3 regions of the Allobosea sp. GW823-FHT01F03 genome follow, and region 1 is predicted to be linked to each of the others. Evidence: riboswitches for the same ligand, from Rfam matches in the RefSeq annotation. Region 1 holds a riboswitch; each other region holds the start of a gene.

Region 1 (3,262 bases):
GGCCTCGCAGCTTCCGTAGAAGGCGCGGGCATGGCGGGCGAGGTCCATCATCGGGCCGGGCTTCTTGCTCGCGACCGAGACCGCGCCGTCCGAAGCGCCGGTCGCGCCGGCCGCCGGTCCCGAAGCATCGAGCAGCGTGACCCGCGCCCCGGCCGCCGCCAGGAAATGCGCGGCGGCGGCGCCGACGATTCCGGCGCCGATCACGGCGACATGAAGGGAAGGAGAGCGGGCCATGCGAAGCGACGGGGGCGTCCTTGAAAGCGATGCGCGACCCTCGGTCGCTTCGCCTTCCGGGTCGATCCAAATGATCCGCCGCGACTTGCGCCATTGTTTGAAAGTGGCGGAAGGTCACCGCCTATGGCTAAGAGTGAGGCTCCCCGCCGCGGAACGAACCATGCGCGAAGCCAATCTGACGCTGATCCAGACCTTCTTCATCGTCGCACGCGACGGCTCCTATTCGGCAGCGGCGCGCAAGCTGGGGATGAGCTACCAGTCGGCCGCCAACCATGTCCGCCGGCTCGAACAGGTGCTCGAGGAGCGCCTCGTCCTCTCCGAGCAGGGCGCCAAGACGGTGACGCTGACGCCGCGCGGGCGCAGCCTCTACAAGCTGCTGCTGCCGGAGCTCGACACGGTGCTGGCGAGGCTCGACCGCACGCTCGACAAGGAGCGGCCGGTGCTGCGCATCGGCCTGCCGCAGGCGATCTTCTACTATCTGCTGCCGCCGATCCTGGCGCGCTTCCGCGAGCTCTTCCCGCAGGTCGAAATCCTCGCCTATGAGCGCGACACCTCCCTGCCCGAGATGATCAAGGATGGCAGCCTCGATCTGTGCATCACCGAACGCTATTTCGGTGACCCGAACGTGCCGCAGCATCTGGTCTGCACCTATCGGCCGGCGCTGGTCTTCCCCACCGCCTGGGGCGCGGCGCCGGCGCCGGGCGCGATCCGGGAATGGGCGCAGGGGCGCCCCTTCGTGACCTATGAGCCCGGCCAGCTGCTGCGCAACCTCGCCATCGACTATCTGCGCCCGGACGGCTCGGAGATGGAGATCGCGATCTCGACCTCCGGCAGCTCGAGCGTGAAGCGCTGCGTCGAGGCAGGGATCGGCTTCGCGATCATCCCGGCCTGGTGCCTCGACGGCAACGAGACCAGCATCGCCGGACTCGAAATCGCCGAGCTGCCGGAGATCCCGATCTATTTCGGCGAAGCGAGCTTCCTCGCCCGCAACCCTTATGTCGTGACGCTTCGCCAGCTCTGCGGCAACCTGATGCAGACGGCGTCCGGCCCGCAGCTTCCGACCGCTTGACGCCGCTTCGCGCCGATCTATGGTCGCAGCCGATCATGGTTCTCCAGGCGTCACGCCCTGGAGCTAAGAGGGAATTCGGTGAGGCGCACCGCGCCGAGGCCGAGGCTGCCCCCGCAACTGTAAGCGGCGAGCTCTCCACCCATCGTCCACTGGCGCTCGCGCGCCGGGAAGGCCGGGCGGAACCAGCATCGACCCGCGAGCCAGGAGACCTGCCCTGATCGTCGGAAAGGTCTTTCGGGCGGGGTGCTCCGGAGGGTTGCTGGCAGGCGCGGGACGAGGATCCCGCCGCTCCGTCGCAATCGCCTGCTTCCCGCCTTCATCTCGGGGAGCGATGAATCCAGATGCCCATCTCCAACAGCGCCGCCGGCGCCTTTTCCCGCGCCAGCTTGACAGGCCACGGCGCAGACCTCTATCAGTTTTGTTATAACATTACATATCAACCCACGCCACACCCGGCGGGCTCACTCCCCGGCGCCGTCCGCTCTCTCCTGCCTTCGAAGGGTCCCATGCGCGCCTTCCGCCTCCCGCTCGCCCTGGCCGCCGGCCTGTGTCTCGCCACGGCCGCACAGGCGGCACCGACGCGGTACCCGCTGACGCTGGAGAACTGCAGGGAGACCGTCACCTTCAGCCAGGCGCCAAAGCGTGTGGTCGCCGTCGGCCAGACGCAGACCGAGATCCTCTATGCGCTCGGCCTGGGCGACCGCGTCGTCGGCACCTCCGTCTGGTTCAGCCCGGTCGCCAAGCCCTATGAAGCCGTGAATGCCAAGGTGAAGCGGCTCGCCGACAATGATCCGAGCTTCGAGGCGGTCGTCGCCCAGGAACCCGATCTCGTCACCGCGATGTTCGAATGGCATATCGGGCCGAACGGCATCGTCGGGAAGCGCGACCAGTTCGCCAAGGTCAAGGTACCGACCTATGTCTCGCCGACCGATTGCGTCGGCAAGGACAATTCCGGCCCCGGCGACGGCGTGCGGACCAAGATGTTCGGCATGGAACTGGTCTACCAGAACATCCGCGAATTCGGCCAGATCTTCGACGTTTCCGACCGTGCCGAGGCCCTGGTCGCCGAGCTGAAAGCGCGCGAGGAGAAGGCGGTGCAGTCGGTCGCCGGACTGAAGGCACGGGACGTGCCCGTCGCCGTCTGGTTCTCCAGCAAGGACATCAAGGGCGACGCCTTCATCGCAGGCAAGAACGGCGTGCCGGCCTATATCCTGTCGAAGCTCGGCGCCCGCAACGTCATCACCACCAATGAGGAATGGCCGCTGGTCGGCTGGGAGAGCATCGCCGCCGCGAACCCCGCCGTGATCGTCGTCGTCAAGATGGATCGTCGGCGCTTCCCCGCCGACGATATCGATCTCAAGCTCAACTTCCTCAAGACCGACCCGGTGGCGAGCAAGCTCGATGCCGTCAAGCAGGACAGGATCGTGGTGATGGATGTCGGCGCGACGCGCGCCGGGCTCGACACCGTCGACGGCATCGAGGCGCTGGCACGCGGCATCGAGCGCTTCGGCCTGGCGCGGTGAGCCACCACCCCGTCCAGCCGAACTGGCCGGCGCGGATCGGCATCGCGTTCGCAGCGCTGGCCGCGCTGGTCTTCGCCATCGCGCTTGCGGTGACGATCGGAGAGATGCGGATTCCGTTGCCGACCGCCTTCCAGGCGCTCGGCAACGGCTTGTTTGATCTGGGCTACCCGGTCAGTGCCATCCAGCAGGGCGTGATCTTCGACTACCGGCTGAGCCGGGCGCTGCTGGCGGGGCTGTGCGGCGGGGCACTGGCGCTGTCGGGCGCTATCCTGCAGGCGCTGCTGCGCAACCCTCTGGCCGAGCCCTATATTCTCGGCATCTCGGCCGGCGCCTCGACCGGCGCGGTTGCGGTAATGATCCTCGGCTTCGGCGGGGCGGCGCTCACCGTCTCCGGCGGCGCCTTTCTCGGCTCGGTCGCGGCCCTGCTGATCGTCGC
Region 2 (3,262 bases), 2.7 Mb from region 1:
CGTCCGAAGACCGTGACCTTGTCGGTGGCCTTGTACTCGGCGGCGAGGTTGACCAGCGTCGCGCCCTTGGCCTTCAGGCGAGGCACCGAAAAGTCCCGGTTCCCGTCGACCCAGGGACCGACATAGATCAGCGTCGCCGAGAGGCTGAGCTTATCCATCGGGGTCCAGGTGACTGTGCCGCTTGCCTTGTGACGCGGCCGACGCAGCAGTTCCTGTCGCGCGACCTCATCCTTGGCGAGCGTGAAGGTGTAGTCGGCCCTGACACGCAACTGCTCGGAGATCTGCAGCGCGGCGAAGGACTCGACGCCCTTCGTCTCGGCCTTTCCGATATTGGCGTAGGAGTTGCGCGCCGCGTTGGTCGCGATCAGGTTCTGAATGTCGTTCTGGAACCAGGTCGCACCGAACTGAACGCGCCGGTCCAGAAGCGGCTGCTCGAAGCCGACGTCCCAGCCACGGCTTTCCTCCGGCTTGAGATTCGGGTTGCCGAAGAAGTTGAAGCCCGGCCGGTAGTCGATGAAGAGTTCGGCGAGCGTCGGCGCCTTGAAACCGGTGCCATAGCTCGCCTTCAGCTTGGTCTCGGTCCCTGGAACGATGTAGGCTGGCGCGATCCGGTAGGTGGTGTGGCCACCATAGCTGTCATCGTGGTCGTGACGGATGTTGGCGGCCAGGAAGAAGCGGTCGGCGACATTGCCCTGATATTCGAGATAGGCCGCCTTGCTGCCGTTCGAGGCCGTGAGGCTGGGGGTGTCCAGCCGCTCGCGCTCATAGGAGAGGCCGCCGATCAGCATGTGCCCCTTGGCGAGTTCGAGATCGCCCCGCCAATCGAGCTTGGTCCGCTCACCCAGATTCTCCGTCGGCAGGCCGAGGGCCCCGAATGCGTCGGGGGAGCGGTAGGAGCGATCCTGGTTCGAGTAGGACACGCCGAAGCGGTTCACAAAGCGACCTCCCAGCGGATCCCAGACCACCTCGCCGCGGGTGAAGGCCTGGGCGTAGTTCGAAAGCGATCGGTAGGATGTCGGCCGACTGGGGAAGCCGCTGTCATAGGTCGAGCGGAACTGCCCGTCGGTATAGCGGCCGACCCAGTTGACGCTGAGCGTGTCGGTCAAGGCGAAGCCGAGGCGGCTGGAGTAGCTATAGGCGTCATAGGCATTGGGCTTCACGCGCACGCCCGGCGGGATCAGGTTCGGCGGCACGGAATCGGTCGAGTCCGAGCGCATATGGGAGACGTTGAAGGCGTAGTTGAAACGGTCGTCGCCGCCGCTGAAGCCTGCGGCCTGGTTGAAGGTGCCGTGCGAGCCGGCCTCGACGCGCGCGGTCGCCTTTGGCGGCCCTTCGCCGCGCCTGGTGACGATCGAGATCACGCCGCCGATCGCGTTGGCGCCGTAGAGGCCGCTCTGCGGCCCGCGCAGTACCTCGATACGCTCGACGTCGTCGGTCAGCATCGAGCCGAAATCGAAGGACCGGTTCGGCGTCGACGGGTCGTTGGCCTCGATGCCGTCGATCAGCACCTTGACGTGGTTCGAATTGGTGCCGCGCATGAACACCGAGGTCTGACCGCCAGGGCCGCCGATCTGGACGATGTTGAGGCCCGGCACGGCGGCGAGCGCCTGCGGCAGCGTCCGGCGCTGCTCGCGCTGGATCTGGTCGGCGGTGATGACGGTGACGGAGCTTGCGACCTCGCGTGCCGGGGTCGGCGTGCCGGTGGCGCTGACCACGACCTCGTCGAGCCGGATCGTTTCAGGTCCCGACTGGGCCCTGGCGGCAAGGGGGTTCAACGAGGTGCCGGCGAGCAGCAGGAAGGCGAACGGCAGGGGGCCGCGCAGGGCGGTCTGGGGGAAGGGGAGCACGGAAGAAACCTCGGGCGGTCAACGTTGTGGCACGTCACCGCGAACGCGATCTCCCGCCCGCACCCGAAAAGGGTAGCGCGCAAGTGAACCAGCGATCGAAACACCCCGTCCGAACGTGTTCGCGTGTGACCACGACTGACGGCAGGTCTCCTGGCTCGCGGGTCAGCGCCTTCTCACCGCCTTCCCAGGGCCGAGGCCCCAGTGGCGTATGGCGAAAGGCTCGCCGCTTACAGTTGCGGGGGCAGCCGCAGCATGGGGTGGCGAGCCACCCGCACTGCGTTCCCTTTTGATCCCGTGAGGGAACCGTCGCGTTTACGAGTAGGGCGGGAATGAGGCGGCGTCAACGCGCGATGAGAGTGGGGAGGGGTCGCGTGGCGCGACGAAGGGGTTGCAAGTTATCATTATATATTATATGAAAATGTATATTGAATTTCGAGCCACAGGAGCCGCTATGAAAATCGTCGAGATATCCGAGAGGCTTGCGGTCGCTGGGCAGCCCTCCCTCGTCGACTTCAAGTCCCTCGCCGCGCGGGGTTTCAAGGCCATCGTCAACGACCGTCCCGATGGCGAGGAGCCGGGCCAGCCAGATTCGGCCGCCGAAAGGCAGGCGGCCACCGAGGCGTGCCTGGCCTACAGCTTCGTACCGGTGACCGGGACGACCATCACCCGGGCCGATGTCGAGGCCTTCCAGGCGGCGCTCGCCGCGGCGCCGGGGCCGGTGCTGGCGCATTGCAAGGGCGGCACGCGCTCCTTGACCCTGCATGTGCTGGGCGAGGTCCTGGGCGGACGGATGAGGGCCGAGGAGGTGCAGGGTTTCGGAGCGCGCTTCGGCTTCGATCTTGCCGGCGCAAAAGCCTGGCTCGACCGCGAGAGCGCCCGCAGTCCGCAGGTCAAGGGCTTTTACGAGCTGCGCAGCGGCAGCGTGCAATATGTCGTCGCAGACCCGGCGACGGCGCGCTGTGCGATCATCGATCCCGTGCTCGATTTCGACGAGAAATCGGGCGCGACCGCGACCGTCAGTGCCGATGCCATCCTCGCCTATGTCGCGCAGCAGGGCCTCACCGTCGAGTGGATTCTCGACACCCATCCGCATGCCGATCATTTCTCGGCGGCCGCCTATCTCAAGGCGAAGACCGGCGCGCCGACGGCGATCGGCGCCGAGGTCGTCGCGGTTCAGCGTCTGTGGAAGGATTTCTACAACTGGCCGGATTTTCCGGCCGACGCCTCGCAATGGGACAAGGTCTTCGCGGCGGGTGAACGCTTCAGGCTCGGATCGCTCGAGGCGTCGGTGCTGTTCTCGCCGGGCCATACCCTGGCCTCGGTGAGCTATCTGATCGGTGATGCGGCCTTCGTTCACGACACGCTGTTCATGCCGGATTCCGGCACGGCGCGGGCGGATTTTCCCGGTGGCAGCG
Region 3 (3,262 bases), 1.4 Mb from region 1:
GCTGGTCGCAGCAGCGGCGCTCGATCGGCAGGCCGATGCCTCCGCCGCCTGGCGCGCCGTGCGCCGCGATGCAGGGCGCCACCGCTCGCCCAATGCCGGCTGGCCGGAGGCGGCGATGGCGGGGGCGCTCGGGCTTCGTCTCGCCGGGCCGCGCGTCTATGGCGCGGTCAGGGTCGAGGATGGCTGGATGGGCGACGGACGGGCCGAGGCGAAGGCAGCCGACATCCGGCGGGCGCTCGGGCTCTACCGGAAAGCCTGCCTGATCCTGTGGGGGCTGGCGGGGCTCGGCAGCCTCGCAGTGCTGGCTGGCTGAGCGACGCTCAGAACTCGATCCCCTCCTGGGCCTTCACGCCGGCGGCGAAATGGTGCTTCACCAACGTCATCTCGGTGACGAGATCGGCGGCCTCGATCAACTCCGGCTTGGCGTTGCGGCCGGTGACGACGATGTGGAGATCGGGCCGGCGCGCCTGCAAGACCGCCACGACCTCGGCGAGCGGCAGATAGTCGTAGCGCAGGGCGATGTTGAGCTCGTCCAGGACCAGGAGCCGGATGCTCTCGTCGGCCATCAGCTCCTTCGCCTTCTCGAAGGCGCGGGTCGCGGCGGCGATGTCGCGGGCCTTGTCCTGCGTCTCCCAGGTGAAGCCCTCGCCCATCGAATGCCAGGAGATCTGATCGCCGAAGGCCTCCAGCGCCTTGCGTTCGCCGGTCGACCAGGCGCCCTTGATGAACTGCACGACGCCGATGCGCCAGCCATGGCCAAGCGCCCGCAGGATCAGGCCGAAGGCGGCGGTCGACTTGCCCTTGCCGGGTCCGGTGTTGACGATCAACAGCCCCTTCTCGAGCGTCTTGCCGGCGACCTCGGCGTCCTGGACCGCCTTGCGCTTCTCCATCTTCGCCTTGTGGCGGGCGGCCCCACCGTCATCGATCGTCATCGCTTCGTCCCTGCTATTTCACCTGCATCGGCAGACCGGCGACCATGAAGACCACGCGCTCCGCCTGACTCGCAAGGCGCTGGTGCAGCCGCCCGGCCTCGTCGCGGAAGCGGCGGGCGAGCGCATTCTCCGGCACGATGCCGAGGCCGACCTCGTTCGAAACCAGCACGATCGGCCCCTGCGCCTCGCGGCAGGCGAGCATCAAATCACCTGTGGCGATGGCGATATCGCGCTCGGCCAGGATGAGATTGGTCAGCCAGAGCGTCAGGCAGTCGACCAGCACCGGCCGCCCGGGCGGAACGGCACGCAGAGCCTCGGGCAGCGCCATCGGCGCGTCGATCGTCCGCCAGTCCGGCGAGCGGCGGGCCCGGTGCTCGGCAATCCGCGCGCGCATCTCCTCGTCATAGGCCTGGGCGGTGGCGATGTAGATCCAGGGAGCCGGCAGGGCTTCGATCAGCGTCTCGGCATGGCGGCTCTTGCCGGAACGGGCGCCACCGAGGACGAGGGTGAGCGGGGGAACGGTCATGTCTTGGTCTCCGCGTCATGCTCGGGCGCAGAGCCGAGCATCTCTTTCAGGAGATTCTCGGCTCTGCGCTACGCTTCCGGCCGAGAATGACGTGAGTGCATTGCACAGCGCCCGCCGGATGGCTAATGATCATCCCCGACGGTGCCTCGGCGACGAGGTGAAAAGGGAACGCGGTGCGATGCCGCGGCTGCCCCCGCAACTGTAAGCGGCGCGTCCTGCGCCATCGGCCACTGGGTTTCCCGGGAAGGCGGAGCAGGACACCAAGCCGTGAGCCAGGAGACCTGCCGTCTTTCGATGTCGTCCAACAGGCTGCCGGTGGGGTGGCCAGGAAGTGAACCAAGATGAATACGGCTACCGTCTCCAGCCAGGCCAGCGTCTCCGAGCGTGCGAAAGCCGTCGCCGCGGCGCTGATCCTCGGCTTCGTGCTGGTCTACACCGTCGGCTTCGCGGCCTCCGCGAATGTCCACAATGCGGCGCATGACGCCCGCCACGGCCTCGCCTTCCCCTGCCACTGACGGGGAAGCCAAATGGTCACGCGTGTTCTCACGGTCAGTCTTCTGGCCGGGCTTCTGGCTGGGCTGCTGATATCGGCGCTCCAGCACGTCACCACGACGCCGCTCATCCTCAAGGCCGAGACCTATGAGGCGGCGCTGCGCGCGCAGCCCGCACCGATGCAGGCGGCCTTCACCGGCGAAGCCCGCATCCACCTCGCGCACGGCCCGGCCGCGCATGGGGACGAGCATGAATGGAAGCCGCAGGACGGTTTCCAGCGCACCGCCTTCACCAGCCTGGTGACGATCGGCACCGCGATCGGCTTCGCCGCCCTGTTGCTCGCCGGCATGATCGCGGCGAACGAGCGGATCGACGAGCGCCGGGCCCTGGCCTGGGCGGTCTGCGGGTTCCTCGCCTTCGGGCTCGCCCCGGCTATGGGGCTGGCGCCGGAACTGCCGGGCGCAGCCGCGGCGGAGCTACAGCACCGGCAGCTCTGGTGGCTGATGACCGCAGCCGTCACCGCGGGCGCGCTCTTCGTCTTCCTGCGGGTCGAGTCCTCCTGGGCAAGGGCGCTCGCCGTGCTCGCTTTGCTGCTGCCGCATCTGATCGGCGCGCCGCACCCGGTCGCTCCGGAAAGCCGGGTCCCCGCCGAGATCGCGGCGCATTTCGCGGCGCTCTCGCTCGCCATCCAGGCCGCGCTCTGGCTCGCCACCGGCTTCGCCGTCGGCGTGCTCTGGCCCTGGGCCACGCGCCGCAGCGCCGCCACGGCGGCGGCCTGACGCCTCGCGCGGCCGGAAACGGCCGCGCCAGTCCAAGGAAGCAGTCTCATGCTCGAAGGCGATCTCGCCCTCGCGACCATCGCCCGGCTGGAGCCGGGCTGCACCATCCATGTCTGCACAGCCTGCCGGCGCCAGCGCGACGATCTGCCTGACGGCTATGACCGGCCGGGCGTCGAGCTCGCATCGGCCCTGGCCGCGCGCCTTGCCGGCAGCCGCGTCGCCGTCGTCGAGGTCGAATGCCTCGCCGTCTGCAAGCGGCCCTGCACCATCGCGCTCGCCGCCGACGGCAAGTGGACCTATCTAATCGGTGACCTCGACACCGACAGCCATCTCGACGAGATCGTCGGCGCGGCGCAGAGCTTTGCCGCCAGCGCCAACGGCATCGTTCCCTGGAAAGAAAGACCCGCCTCGTTCCGCAAGGGCGTGGTCGCGCGCGTGCCTCCGCTGCCGCGCCAGCAAGGATCTGATCAATGAACGCTCCCCAGAACCCCACGCTCGGCAAGGTGCCGTGCACGATCATCACCGGCTTCCTC

What was found. A riboswitch is a leader RNA that binds a small molecule or an ion and turns the genes downstream of it on or off. The one in region 1 is predicted to bind cobalamin.
Region 2: it holds a riboswitch for cobalamin, as region 1 does, so the genes downstream of both, AC3RCC_RS03565 (TonB-dependent receptor plug domain-containing protein) here and AC3RCC_RS18090 (ABC transporter substrate-binding protein) in region 1, are expected to answer to the same signal.
Region 3: it holds a riboswitch for cobalamin, as region 1 does, so the genes downstream of both, AC3RCC_RS24820 (CbtB domain-containing protein) here and AC3RCC_RS18090 (ABC transporter substrate-binding protein) in region 1, are expected to answer to the same signal.

Annotation. Positions count from the first base shown of each region.
Region 1 is NZ_CM179505.1:3,765,583-3,768,844, forward strand. It holds gene AC3RCC_RS18080 (NAD(P)/FAD-dependent oxidoreductase) at 1-234, opposite strand, end outside; gene AC3RCC_RS18085 (LysR family transcriptional regulator) at 395-1,303, shown strand; cobalamin riboswitch at 1,323-1,534, shown strand; gene AC3RCC_RS18090 (ABC transporter substrate-binding protein) at 1,810-2,826, shown strand; gene AC3RCC_RS18095 (FecCD family ABC transporter permease) at 2,823-3,262, shown strand, end outside.
Region 2 is NZ_CM179505.1:758,959-762,220, forward strand. It holds gene AC3RCC_RS03565 (TonB-dependent receptor plug domain-containing protein) at 1-1,847, opposite strand, end outside; cobalamin riboswitch at 1,971-2,170, opposite strand; gene blh (bifunctional sulfur transferase/dioxygenase Blh) at 2,299-3,262, shown strand, end outside.
Region 3 is NZ_CM179505.1:5,192,629-5,195,890, forward strand. It holds gene cbiB (adenosylcobinamide-phosphate synthase CbiB) at 1-313, shown strand, start outside; gene cobO (cob(I)yrinic acid a,c-diamide adenosyltransferase) at 321-932, opposite strand; gene cobU (bifunctional adenosylcobinamide kinase/adenosylcobinamide-phosphate guanylyltransferase) at 946-1,458, opposite strand; cobalamin riboswitch at 1,582-1,761, shown strand; gene AC3RCC_RS24820 (CbtB domain-containing protein) at 1,800-1,973, shown strand; gene AC3RCC_RS24825 (CbtA family protein) at 1,986-2,729, shown strand; gene AC3RCC_RS24830 (DUF1636 family protein) at 2,778-3,203, shown strand; gene cobW (cobalamin biosynthesis protein CobW) at 3,200-3,262, shown strand, end outside.